4 regions of the Streptomyces sp. AB3(2024) genome follow, and region 4 is predicted to be linked to each of the others. Evidence: riboswitches for the same ligand, from Rfam matches in the RefSeq annotation. Region 4 holds a riboswitch; each other region holds the start of a gene.
The links. Region 4 has a riboswitch for cobalamin ahead of ACEPPI_RS01350 (energy-coupling factor ABC transporter permease). Riboswitches for the same ligand answer to the same signal wherever they lie in the genome.

Region 1: linked by a shared signal. The riboswitch ahead of ACEPPI_RS13765 (ribonucleoside-diphosphate reductase subunit alpha) and the one ahead of ACEPPI_RS01350 (energy-coupling factor ABC transporter permease) in region 4 are both predicted to bind cobalamin.
Region 2: linked by a shared signal. The riboswitch ahead of ACEPPI_RS24070 (acyl-CoA thioesterase) and the one ahead of ACEPPI_RS01350 (energy-coupling factor ABC transporter permease) in region 4 are both predicted to bind cobalamin.
Region 3: linked by a shared signal. The riboswitch ahead of ACEPPI_RS23885 (5-methyltetrahydropteroyltriglutamate--homocysteine S-methyltransferase) and the one ahead of ACEPPI_RS01350 (energy-coupling factor ABC transporter permease) in region 4 are both predicted to bind cobalamin.

Annotation. Positions count from the first base shown of each region.
Region 1 covers NZ_JBGWAB010000025.1:69,609-72,806, reverse strand. Annotated here, with positions in the region: gene ACEPPI_RS13765 (ribonucleoside-diphosphate reductase subunit alpha) at 1-1,230, opposite strand, end outside; cobalamin riboswitch at 1,371-1,499, opposite strand; gene ACEPPI_RS13760 (GNAT family N-acetyltransferase) at 1,562-2,059, opposite strand; gene ACEPPI_RS13755 (Uma2 family endonuclease) at 2,137-2,721, shown strand; gene ACEPPI_RS13750 (YbdD/YjiX family protein) at 2,775-2,972, opposite strand; gene ACEPPI_RS13745 (carbon starvation CstA family protein) at 2,969-3,198, opposite strand, start outside.
Region 2 covers NZ_JBGWAB010000067.1:9,225-12,422, reverse strand. Annotated here, with positions in the region: gene ACEPPI_RS24075 (SpoIIE family protein phosphatase) at 1-1,267, shown strand, start outside; cobalamin riboswitch at 1,330-1,566, shown strand; gene ACEPPI_RS24070 (acyl-CoA thioesterase) at 1,698-2,126, shown strand; gene ACEPPI_RS24065 (agmatine/peptidylarginine deiminase) at 2,269-3,198, opposite strand, start outside.
Region 3 covers NZ_JBGWAB010000066.1:14,471-17,668, forward strand. Annotated here, with positions in the region: partial or broken gene ACEPPI_RS23885 (5-methyltetrahydropteroyltriglutamate--homocysteine S-methyltransferase) at 1-1,380, opposite strand, end outside; cobalamin riboswitch at 1,565-1,720, opposite strand; gene ACEPPI_RS23890 (PP2C family protein-serine/threonine phosphatase) at 2,174-3,198, shown strand, end outside.
Region 4 covers NZ_JBGWAB010000002.1:89,676-92,873, reverse strand. Annotated here, with positions in the region: gene cbiQ (cobalt ECF transporter T component CbiQ) at 1-597, opposite strand, end outside; gene ACEPPI_RS01355 (energy-coupling factor ABC transporter substrate-binding protein) at 601-972, opposite strand; gene ACEPPI_RS01350 (energy-coupling factor ABC transporter permease) at 969-1,670, opposite strand; cobalamin riboswitch at 1,699-1,917, opposite strand; gene ACEPPI_RS01345 (flavodoxin family protein) at 2,032-2,754, shown strand; gene ACEPPI_RS01340 (hypothetical protein) at 2,786-3,198, opposite strand, start outside.

The DNA.
Region 1 (3,198 bases), on a different contig from region 4:
GCCGGTCTGCGCGAGGGTGCGCATCATCCGGCCGTACAGGTCGCGGGCGGGCATGGTCTTGCGGGCCAGGCCCGACGCCTCGGCCTTGCGGTAGGCGGCGTCGAACTCGTCGCCCCAAAGGTCCACCAGTTCGGGGACGTCGGCCGGGGAGAACAGCGACCAGTCGGCGTCGGCGTTGACGCGGCGCATGAACTCGTCCGGCACCCAGTGGGCCAGGTTCAGGTTGTGGGTGCGGCGCTGGTCCTCACCGGTGTTGTCGCGGAGCTCCAGGAACTCCTCGATGTCCGCGTGCCAGGTCTCCAGGTAGACGGCGGCGGCGCCCTTGCGGCGGCCGCCCTGGTTCACGGCGGCGACGGAGGCGTCGAGGGTCTTCAGGAACGGCACGATGCCGTTGGAGTGGCCGTTGGTGCCGCGGATCAGGGAGCCGCGGGCCCGGATGCGGGAGTACGACAGGCCGATGCCGCCGGCGTGCTTGGAGAGGCGGGCGACCTGGTGGTAGCGGTCGTAGATCGAGTCCAGCTCGTCCAGCGGGGAGTCCAGCAGGTAGCAGGAGGACATCTGCGGGTGGCGGGTGCCGGAGTTGAAGAGCGTGGGGGAGGACGGCAGGTAGTCCAGGCGGCTCATCAGCCGGTAGAGGGAGGCGACTTCCTCGACGGCCTGGACGGTGTCGTTCTCGGCGAGGCCGCAGGCCACGCGCAGCATGAAGTACTGCGGGGTCTCGATCACCTGACGGGTGATCGGGTGGCGCAGCAGGTAGCGGCTGTGCAGGGTGCGCAGGCCGAAGAAGCCGAAGCGGTCGTCCGCGCCCTCGGCGAGCGCGTGCTCGACCAGGGAGTTCAGACGGGCCGCGTGGAGGGCGACGAACTCGGCGGTGCGGTCCGCGATCAGGCCCTCGCGGTGGCCGACGGCGACGGACTCGGCGAAGGAGCCCGAGCCCTGGCCCGCGGCCTCGTCGGCGACGGCCAGCGTCAGCAGGCGGGCGGCGAGGCGGGAGTACGCCGGGTCCTCGGAGATCAGGCCCGCGGAGGCCTCGGTGGCCAGCCCCCGCAGCTCGGCCTCGTCCGCGACGGCGCTGCGCCCGCGCAGGGCGGCGGCGGCGACCCGGCCCGGGTCGGTGTCGGGGAGGTCGACGGTCAGCTCGGTGAGAGTACGCAGCAGCGCGGCCCCCGGGCCTTCGGTGGTGTCGCCAGAAGTGGACTCGGCGCGCGGTGCAGAAGGCGCGATGGTCACGGCGGGAGCTCTCCCTCGCTCGGCCCGGTCATCGGCGGGGGCGCGGGCGGGCGCATGCGGGCGCACGGGAAGGCGCGACGTGCCGCACGGCGTCCACCGGCCCAACCGCGAGGCCCGGACGTGTCTCTACCCGGTTCGGTCGATCCGGGCGCGCTGCCGGCAGGTCCTCGGACTTGCGGAATGCACCAATGGGTGCACGTCATACCGTTGCGGGACAGTTCCGGATTCACACCGGATTCCCCTGCGGCGACAGCGAGGATGAGCATACATGTGGGGGCGCCCCGATGCGTGACCCCCCACATGTTGTGTCGGCACCTTGCTGAGCGTGGTGTTACAGCTCCAGCCGGTACGTGAGCAGGGTCAGCGCGGGGATCGGCGCCCAGTCCCGCTCCGGAGTGCGTACGAATCCCAGGCGGGCGTAGATCCGCTGGGCGCCGAGCATGGCGGGCTGGGTGGACAGCACCAGCGCCGACACCCCGTCCAGGGCCCGCGCCCGGTCGACGCAGGCCCGCACCAGCGCCTCCCCGACCCCCGCCCCGCGCGCCTCGGCGGCCACGGCCAGCATCCGGAACTCGGCCTCGCCGGGGCCCGCGATGTCGGCGAGGGGGCTCCCGGGTGCGGCGAACGTCACTCCTCCGAGCACCTCGTGGTCCCGCGCGGCGACGATCACCTCCCCGTGTCCGGCCCGGCCGGCGACGTCCCGCAGGACGTTCAGGTAGTGGTCGTCCTCGTTCGGGTCGAGCAGACCGTCCCCGGTGTAGGCCCGGCCGGTGATCTCCCCGAGCCGCTCGTACTCGACGGGCAGCGCCGCCCTGATCTCGATGTCCATGCCGTCGAGTGTGCGCCACGCGTGACGGTGCCCGGCGCTATCGTCGAACCGGCACCGTCGAGGAAGGCGAGCGAGGCCTGACCGTGATGACCGACCGGCCCCACATGACGCCCGAAGTGTTCGAACACCTCGCCCGGATGGCAGCCCGTGAGGAAGAGGGGCTGCGACTGGAATTCATCGGTGGGGTGCTGAGGAGCAGGGCGATGACGGACGGGGACCACGGGCGGATCATCCAGTGGTTGACGCGGATCTGCATCCAGCACCACCCGGGGCTCCGGCTGCACCCGGGGCAGGGAATCAAGGCGGAGCGGTACCGGCAGGGCCGTGCCATTCCGGACGGCGTACTGGCGCACGAGGACGCGTTCGTCGGGCAGGGTGACTGGGTGGACCCGGGCCCGATCCTGATGGCCGTCGAGGTGACCTCGTGGAACTCCGGCACCGAGCGGCGAGACCGGATCGAGAAGCCGCGCGCCTACGCGGAGACCGGCATCTCCGTCTACCTGCTCGTCGATCGGCTCAAATGCCGGCTTCTCGTCCACAGTGACCCGGACGGCGCCCGCTACGAGACCGTACGTACGGTGCCGTTCGGCAGGGAAGTCCGGCTCCCGGACCCCGTAGGCATCACCCTGGACACCGAGCCCCTCAAGGACTGGGTGCGCTGACCCGCGGTGCGTGAAGGGCTCCGCCGGTAACCGGCGGAGCCCTTCACGCGTGGTCAGCAGCAGCGGAAGCCCTCGCGGGGGTCCGCCTCGCGGGCGTCGGTGCGGGCCCGCTCGAAGGCGCGCCGGGTCATGACCTCGGCGTCCGGGTCGTGGGAGCGGGCGTGGGCGACGTACCGGTCGTACGCGGCCTCCCCGGAGAACTCCCGGACGTAGAACCGCGCCTTGGCCAGCGCCGCGCGGACCCCGCTCATGCCACGGGCTCCTTGACCCGGCCGCCGCCCGAGTCGAGGCCGGCCGCCGCGAGCTCGGCCTTCTCCTCGGCGGAGGCCAGCAGGCCGGCCGGGGCGACGATCTTCGATTCGGTCCACGGCACCTCGGAGAGCCGTACGGAGTCCGGGTCGGCGACGGCCTTGAGGCAGGTCCGGGCCGCGTCGGCCAGCACGATCAGGATCAGGACGGCGAACAGCACCGACAGGA
Region 2 (3,198 bases), on a different contig from region 4:
CACCCTGGACCTGGAGCGCACGGCCCGCGAGCTCGCCGACCTCGTCGTGGCCGACCTGGCCGACCTCGCCTCGGTCGACGTCCTCGACTCCGTGCTGGGGGGCGGCGTGGCGACGACGCCCGGACCCCGGACGGGGCAGGCGCTCTTCATGGCCCTCGCGGTGGCGACGTCCTACGGGACGGACGCCGTCCGCGCCGCGGACCCGGTGGGCGAGCGCACCACGTATCCGGCCGAGCGCCTGGTCACCCGCTGCGTGAGCACCGGGCGCCCCGTCCTGGTGCCGCGGATCACCGGGGCGGACCTGGCGCGCATCGCGCGCGACGAGGCCGCCGCGGACCTCCTCCGCCGGGAGGGCGCGCACTCCTACCTGGCCGTACCGCTGACCGCCCGCGGACAGGTCCTCGGCGCCGTCGGCCTCCTGCGCACCCGCAATCCGCTCCCCTTCGACCAGGACGATGTCACCCTGGCCGGCGAGCTGGCCACCCGCGCCGCCATCGCCATCGACAACGCCCGCTGGTACCAGCACGCCACCGACACCGCCCTGACCCTCCAGCGACATCTCCTCCCCCACCCCCCGCCGCGTGCCGCCGGTCTCCAGATCGCCTACCGCTACCAGCCCGCGGTGGCGGCCAGCGGGATCGGCGGCGACTGGTTCGACGCGATCCGTCAGCCCGGGGACAAGACCGCCCTCGTGGTCGGCGACGTGATGGGACACGGTGTCCACGCCGCCGCCACCATGGGTCAACTGCGCACGGCCACCCGTACCCTGGCGGACCTCGGTCTCGACCCGGCACGGGTCCTGCGCCACCTCGACCACATCACCGCCGAACTCGACGGGACCATGGCGACCTGTGTCTACGCCACCTGGGACCCGCACCGCTCGCGCTGCCGCGTCGCCCTCGCGGGCCACCCGCCCCCGGTCGTCGTCAGGTCGGGGCAGGCGCCGGCGCTGGCCGACCTTCCGGCCGGGGTGCCGCTCGGCGCGGGCGGCCTCGGCGACGCCGGGTTCACGTCCACCGTCCTCGACCTGCTGCCCGGTGACCGGCTGGTCCTCTACACCGACGGTCTCGTCGAAACCCGTGACGAGGCCCTGGACGACCGCCTCGACCTGCTCCTCAGCCTCCTCGCCGATCCGGATCTCCCCCCGGAGGCGACCTGCGACCGCCTCCTGGCCGCCCTGCGTCACCGTGACGCCACCGACGACGTAGCCCTCGTCATCGCGCGGGTACTCCCCCGTCCGCCCACCACCGGGGCGCGCCCGCACTGAACGGCGCTCCATCGGCGGTCGGTGGTGCCCCGGGCGCCGTGCGCGGGGCGCGGCGACGCCCCTAAGGTGTGAGGGCAGCTGGTTCGCCCCGTCCGCCAGGCGGGATGCGTCGCAAGAGGGAACCCGGTGGGAATCCGGGACTGCCCCGCAGCGGTGAGCGGGAACGACCGCCGTCATACGCACTGGGACCGGACAACGGTCCTGGGAAGCGACGGCCAGTAGGTGCCCGCCGGCGGAAGCAGGAGTGCCGGCAGGTGTGCCCGTGAGTCCGAAGACCTGCCGCTGCCCGTACGCGAAGACCGCGTACGGAGATCCCGATGGCCTCGTGGGCGGGCCGGCGGCAGCGGGCGCCTCGCGCGGCCCGCCGCTCCTGCGCGTCCGCGTCCGGCCCGTCGGGACCGCATCCGCACGACTCGCGAAGGAGAGTTCCGTGACCGCGGACATCACCACGGGCACCCGGGCCCACAAGTCATCTGCCGACTCCCGTGTCACCCTCGCCCACATCATGAGCGAGCACGACACCAACCTCTACGGGACCATCCACGGCGGTGTGGTCATGAAGCTGATCGACGACGCGGCCGCCGCCTCCGCGGGCCGCCATGCCGACGGTCCCGCCGTGACGGTGTCCGTGGACCGCATGACCTTCCTGGCCCCCGCCCGCGCGGGCGACCTCCTCACCGTCCACGCCACACTGGACCGCGCCGGCCGGACCTCCATGACCGTCGCCGTACGGGTCACCGCGGAACGCTGGAACGCGACGACCAGCCCGGCCACCGAAGTCGCCACCGCCCGCCTGACCTTCGTCGCCATCGACGCCGACGGGCGGCCGCGCCGGGTCCCGGGCCTGCTGGAGGGATAGCGGGGCGAGCCGGGCCCCGCGGCCCACCGCGATCCGCTCCGCCGGGACCTCGGTCTCCACGGCGGCCGCGCGGGCGCGTGAGCGCGGTGCCCGGCCGCGGGGTCGCGGGCCGGGCGCCGCGCTCCGTCGGGCGGTGGGGCCGTTACGGCACCGGCTGCTGCTGGGTGACGCAGTGGATGCCGCCGCCACCGGTGCCGAGGCGGTCGATGTTGAGCCGTTCGACGACGCGGCCCGGGAACAGGCGCGTCAGCGTGGCCCGGGCCGCCGCGTCGGCCTGGGTGTCGCCGAACTGGCCGCTGATGACGGCGCCGTTGCACACGTAGTAGTTGGCGTAGGAGGCGAGGAAGTCCCGGTTGGTGGAGCGGATCAGGTTGTAGTCGGGGCCCTGGAGCTTCTCGGCGGTCATGCGGGCACCGCCCGCGGTCGTCGCCCCGGACAGGACCTGGAACTGCTGGCGCGCGTCCTTGGCGTAGGCGTCGTTGTCCGAGGCCAACGGCATCTGGACGAGGGCCTTCCCGGGCGCGAGGAAGCGCGAGGTGGCGTCGACGTGGTCGTCCGTGATGTCCTGGCCGGTCACGCCGTCGAACCAGATCACCTTGGAGGCGCCGTAGGCGGCGCACAGCGCGGCTTCGATCTGCGCCTGCGACGCGTTGGGGTTGCGGTTGCGGTTCACCAGGCTGCTGCGGGTCGCCATCAGGGTGCCGGCGCCGTCCTGCTCGACCGCGCCGCCCTCCCCCACCAGGCCGGCGGCGGTGAACGGGACGCCGACGTAGGAGGCGATCCGCCCGGCGACCAGGGCGTCCTTGGAGTGGGTCTGCTTGTTGCCCCAGCCGTTGAAGTTCAGGCCGACCGCGTCCAGTCCGCCGGCGCCGTCGGTACGGAAGACCGGGCCGCTGTCGCGCATCCAGCAGTCGTCCACGGGGATGGTGGTGACGACGGTGACCGTCGAGCCGCACAGCTGGCGGGCCCTGGCGGCGCTGCCGGAGTTGGCGCACATGTAGACCGGCTCGTACTTGGCGATGGTGCGGGCGATGAGCGCGATGTCCGACTGGACCCCGCTGAGGCTGCCGCC
Region 3 (3,198 bases), on a different contig from region 4:
CCCGGCCAGGACCGGCGGGCGGACGTAGCGGGTGCCGTAGGACTGCACCCAGCCGTGCCGGGTGGCGACGTAGCCGGTGAGCTGCTCCGCGAAGTACTGCACCATGTCGCCCCGTTCGGGTTCGCCGTGCACCAGGACGTCGATCCCGGTCTTCTCCTGGAAGGAGAGGGCCTCGCGGATCTCGTCCTTGATCCGCTCCTCGTAGGCGGCCGTGTCGATCCGGCCGGCCCGCAGGTCGGCGCGGGCGAGGCGCAGCTCGTCGGTCTGCGGGAACGAGCCGATGGTCGTCTTCTGCCGGGCGAAGGCGAGCCAGCGCCGGATCTGCGGGTCGATGTCACGCTCGGCCGCGGCGCCCAGCGGGACGTGCAGCAGTGAGCAGGAGGCGGCGACGTCGACCCGGCCGGCGAGGCCCAGCAGGGTCCCGAGGGTGGCCAGGGACTTCCGGTAGTCGTTGATCCAGACGTTGCGGCCGTTGACCACGCCCGCCACGAGCCGCTTGCCGGGCAGTCCGCCGACGGCCGCGAGGTCGGCGAGGTTCGCGGCGCCGGCGTCGGTGAAGTCCAGCGCCAGCCCCTCGACGGGGGCGGCGGCGAGCACCTGGAGGGCGCCGCCGAGCCGGCCGAAGTACGAGGCGACCAGCAGCTTCGGACGGTCGGTGGCCGCCCCCAGCTCGCGGTAGGCGCGGGCGGCGGCGTTCAGATCGGCCGGGGTGCGGTCCTGGACCAGGGCCGGTTCGTCCGGCTGGACCCACTCGGCGCCGGCGGCGCGCAGATCGGCGAGGACCCGGGCGTAGACGGGCAGCAGCCGGTCGAGGAGGGTGATCGGCCGGAAGTCGGCGGCCACGCCCGGGGCGGGCTTGGCCAGCAGGAGGTAGGTGACGGGGCCGACGAGGACGGGGCGGGCCGTGTGCCCGAGCGCGAGGGCCTCCTTCAGCTCGGCGACCTGCTTCGTGGAGTCGGCGGTGAAGACGGTGTCGGGGCCGAGCTCGGGGACCAGGTAGTGGTAGTTGGTGTCGAACCACTTGGTCATTTCGAGCGGGGCGACGTCCTGGGTGCCGCGGGCCATCGCGAAGAGGCCGTCGAGGGCGTCGGCGGCGACCGCCGCGCGGTGCCGCCCGGGGACGGCGCCGACCATGACACTGGTGTCCAGGACGTGGTCATAGTACGAGAAGTCGCCGGTCGGCACCTCGGTGATGCCCGCGTCGGCCAGCTGCCGCCAGTTCGAGCGGCGGAGGCCGGCGGCCGTGCGCCGCAGGGCGTCGGCGGTGACGCGGCCCTTCCAGTAGCCCTCGACGGCCTTCTTCAGTTCGCGGTTCTGACCCTGACGGGGGTAGCCGTACACGGTGGCTCGTGCTGCCGCGGCCGTGGGCTTCGTTGTCACGGAACTCTCCTTCGCGAGATGTGTCCTGAACGTCCCGGTGAGGGGACGCGGACGCGAAGGAACGACAGAACGCGCGGACCACGTCGCGGGGAAACACCACACGTGCCGCTCGTCGTGTACGCCGACCCGCCCACGAGGTCACCGGGATCTCCGCACGGGAATCGTCCGCGTGCGGGCAACGGGCAGGTCTTCGGACTCGCGGGCACGCCTGCCGGTCTCCCGGCGGGCACCTACTGGCCGTCGCTTCCCAGGACCGTTGTCCGGTCCCAGTGCGTATGACGGCGGTCGTTCCCGCTCACCGCTGCGGGGCAGTCCCGGATTCCCACCGGGTTCCCTCTTACGACGCATCCCGCCTGGCGGACGGGGCGAACCAGCTGCACCGGCCACCCTAGGGCGGAAGATCGCTCAGCGGCGAGCCCCGTCCCTCATCCGGACGGCGAAATGAGACAGGACGGGGGTGCGAGCGCGCTGATCGCCCGCGACATGCCGCTTTCGGCGCAATACTCCGGTGCCGCGCCGTCGGCGGGCCATCCTGTGGGCCGTTGCACGGTCGTGTCAGGAGTCCGTGGGTGTACCGATCGCTTGAGCGGCTTGATGACCGGATCCGGCGCGAGCACCGGGCGGGCCCCAGGGACGCGGGACGGGCACCGGCTCGCAGGCATGCCGCCGCGGTGGCGTACGGCGCCGGGTGCGGTGGGCGGGAGCAGAGGTTCGTGTCCCGGTCCACCGGGCGGTCGTGATGCCGGGCGGCAGGGAGTGGGAGCGGGGGAAGCGGCCTCCCAGGCCCGACCCGTTGCTGCGCCTGGAAGCCGAGCTGGGCCGGATCGAAGAGCGGCTGCAGGCTCTGACCGCGGCGAGGGCCCGGATCGAGGGCCTGCTGGGCGCGGTGCTGGACATCACCCGGGAGGTGGAGCTGCCGGCGGTGCTGAACCGCATCGTGACCACTGCCATGGAGCTGGTCGGCGCCCGCTTCGGGGCACTGGGCGTACTGGACGACTCCGGCGAGCGGCTGGCGCGGTTCATCGCCGTCGGCCTCTCCGAGGAGGAACGCGCGGCCCTGGCCGACGTGGGCTTCCCCCGCGGCCTGGGCGTACTCGGATACCTGATCCGCCACCCCGAGCCGCTGCGGGTCGACGACATCTCCGCCCATCCGTCCTCGGTGGGGTTCCCGCCCGGCCACCCACCGATGAGCACCCTCCTCGGCGTGGCCATCAGCGTCCGCGGCGAGACCTACGGAGACCTCTACCTGTCCGAGCGGAGCGACGGGAGGGCCTTCGACGTCCACGACGAGAACATGGTCGTCGCCCTCGCCCGCGCCGCCGGCATCGCGATCGACAACGTCCGCCTCCTCGAACGGGTTCGGGCCTCCTCCGAGCAGTTCCAGCGCCTCCTGCTGCCGACACTGCCCGACCTGGGACCCTTCGCCGCCGCCGCCATCTACCGGCCCGCCGCCGAGCCCAACGCACTCGGCGGGGACTGGTACGACGCCATCCCCCTGCCCGACGGCGCCGTGGCGCTCGTCATCGGCGACGTGGTCGGCCACGATCTGCAGGCGGCCGCGGCCATGGCCTCCATCCGCAACATGCTGCGCTCCCTGCTGTTCGAACTGGGCGGTCCGCCCGGCGCGGTCCTCACCCAGCTCGACCGGACCCTGCAGGCCATCACCGACAACCCGGTCACCACCACCGGCCTGGCGCGCATCGAACGCGCGGGGGGCGGGTGGAGGATGCTCTGGAGCACCGCGGGCCACGTCCCCCCACTGTTGATCACTCCCGGCGGCCGGCCGCACTACCTGTTCGCCGAACCCGGACTGCCGCT
Region 4 (3,198 bases):
CCGGCCCGCGCGGTCGAAGGCCCGGACGAAGGAGGTCGCCGCGAGCCCGGCCAGGGAACGCCACACCGCCGCCCGGCCGCTCTGCCCGAGCCGGGCCGCCTGCGCCCGGCGGACCTGCGCCATCGAGTCCAGCAGCAGGAAGCCGATCCGGTACATCACGAGGGCCACGTCCACCACGGGGGCGGGCACCCCCGCCCGCACCAGACGTGGCAGTACGTCCGAGACGGGGGTGGTGAACGCGAACAGGAGCACGCCGAGCGAGGCCGCCGAGGTGCGCAGCAGCAGCTCCCCGGCGTGCCGGGGTCCGTCCGGCGCCAGGGAGACGAATCCGGCGGGCCCGCCCAGCGACACCAGCAGCGGCAGCGCCCCGGTCACGCAGAAGCCGAGCGGCACCCGGAAGGCCCGCCACAGCTGCCGCCCCGCCACGCCGGCCGGGCCGAGCAGCACGGCCAGGGTCGCCGCGGCGACCAGCGGCCCGCCGGGCCAGGGCGGCAGGCACACGGCGGTGACGGTCAGGCCGAGTCCCAGCAGGGCCTTCTCCAGGGGGTGACGGCGCCGCCAGCGGCTGCCGTGCGCCGCCACGTCGATCGGCAGCACCGCTTACGACTCCGCCACGGTCGTGGTGGCGGACCCGGTGGCGGGCCCGCCCGGGGCCGCGGAGGCCGCGGCCGCCTGGGCGAGGCCCTGCCGGCGACCCTTGCGCACGCCGAAGTAGTACGCGAGCACGCCCGCGCCGAGCGCCGCCTGGAGGGCGAACAGCGCCGACTCGATCTCCCCGGACGGGGGTTCGTACAGCGGCGAGAACCAGGGCTCGTAGTCGGGCTTCAGCTCGGTGATGGCCGACTCCGCCTGCGCGTCGGCGCCCGCGAACGGCTCCTCCCTGCCGTCGCCGAGCCCCAGCGCGAGCGGGAGCACGGCCAGGGCGGCCACCAGGAACAGCAGCAGGGTGTTGATCTTCGCGTTGCGGGTCATCGGACCGCCGCCCCCTGCTGCGCGCCGGCCGCGCCGGTCAGCTTCGCGACCCCGAGCCGGACCAGGTCCGACCTGCTGGACTGCATCAGCAGGCGCATCACGAGCACAGTCAGCAGCCCCTCGCTGACCGCGAGCGGGATCTGCGTCAGGGCGAAGATCCCCGCGAACTTCTCCAGCGCGCCCGGGAAGCCGCTGCCCGGGTCCGGGAAGGCCAGCGCCAGCTGGACGGAGGTCACGCAGTAGGTGACGAGGTCGGCGAAGAAGGCCCCCAGGAAGACGGTCACCATCAGCGGCGCACCGGACTTCCGCAGCAGCCGGTAGACGGCGTAGCCGGCCCAGGGTCCGGCGATGGCCATGGAGAAGACATTGGCACCGAGGGTGGTGAGCCCGCCGTGCGCCAGCAGCAGGGCCTGGAACAGCAGGGTGATCGTGCCGAGCACCGCCATGATGGGGGGCCGGAAGAGGATGGCGCCGAGCCCGGTACCGGTCGGGTGAGAGCAGCTGCCCGTCACCGAGGGGATCTTGAGCGCGGACAGGACGAAGGTGAACGCCCCCGAGGCCCCGAGCAGCAGCGTGCTCTCCGGATGGGCCTTCACCTCGCGGGTGAGGGCGCGGACTCCGTGGACGACGAACGGGGCGGACGCGGCGCCCCAGGCGACCGCGTGCAAGGGGGGCAGGAACCCCTCGGCTATATGCATGGGTAGAGAGACCTCTCCAGCACCTCGTGGATGGACGACGCGCCCCGGCCGGTCTCCTGGCTCACGGGTACTGATGCCCTGGCTCCGCCTTCCCGGGGCCGTGCGGTCTCCCGCGCGGGCCCAGTGGCTTCCCGCAGGAGTAGAGCCGGACTTCCCGATCACAGTGGCGAGGGCCGCACCGGTTTCCCACCGGTTTCCCGAACACCAAGGCCAGCTGACCCTAGTCGCCGGGGCGGACCGGTAACAACCCGCCTCGATTCGGCCGTTCGGGTGGCCGGATCCGGTACGGGCGTCACCCGGCGCGGCCCGGACGGACGCGGTCCGCTGGCGGCCCCCGCCGGCCCCGGGAAGGGTGGGGCGCATGGCTGCCGACACCCAGGGCTTCGACTATTCGGACCTCTCCGCCGTCTACGTCAACTGCACCCTCAAGCGCTCGCCCGAGACCAGCAACACCGAGGGCCTGATCGTGAAGAGCCGTGCCGTCATGGAGGCGGCCGGCGCCCGGACCTCACTGGTGCGGGCCGTCGACCACGACATCGCGACCGGGGTCTGGCCGGACATGACCGAGCACGGCTGGGAGAGCGACCAGTGGCCGGTCCTCTACAGCCAGATCATGGACGCCGACATCCTCGTGCTCTGCGGGCCGATCTGGCTCGGCGACAACAGCTCCGTCATGAAGCAGGTCATCGAGCGGCTCTACGCCTGCTCCTCCCTGCTCAACGACCGCGGCCAGTACGCCTACTACGGGCGGGTCGGCGGAGCGCTGATCACCGGCAACGAGGACGGCGTCAAACACTGCGCCATGAACGTCCTCTACAGCCTCCAGCACCTGGGCTACGCCATTCCGCCCCAGGCCGACGCGGGCTGGATCGGCGAGGCCGGCCCCGGACCCTCCTACCTGGATCCCGGATCAGGCGGCCCCGACAACGACTTCACCAACCGCAACACGGCCTTCATGTCCTGGAACCTCATGCACCTCGCCGCCCTCCTCAAGCGCGCGGGCGGCATCCCCGCACACGGCAACCAGCGCTCCCTGTGGGACGCGGGCTGCCGCTTCGACTTCCCGAACCCGGAACACCGCTAGCGGTGCGGCGTCCCGGGCCGGGCCGCCGGGTTCAGCAGGTGTTCGGGTGCGCGACGTCCACCACGTACCGCTCGGGCGAGTGGAGGACCGAGGTGGTGAAGGCGGGCTTGGTGTCGAAGGCGGCGCCGAAGGTCACGTACCCCTCGTAGTCGCCGGTCAGGGCGAGGCCCTTGAGCTTGCTGAGGGAGATCTTCTGGAGCTTGGGGCCCTGGTAGACGTTCTGCCCCGCGTCGTCGTGACCGGCGGCGGGGTGCAGGCGGATCTCCAGGAAGTACTTCCCGGCCAGCGGGACGGGCTTGCCGGACCCGTCGTAGACCAGCTGGGAGACGGGTGTGACGGTGACCGGGGGCACGGAGCCCCGGAGGTCGATGACGATCCGGTCGTACGTGCAGTGACCGCCCCAGCGGGCGTTGACGACGAGCGGGGTCACGGTGCGCGCGGACG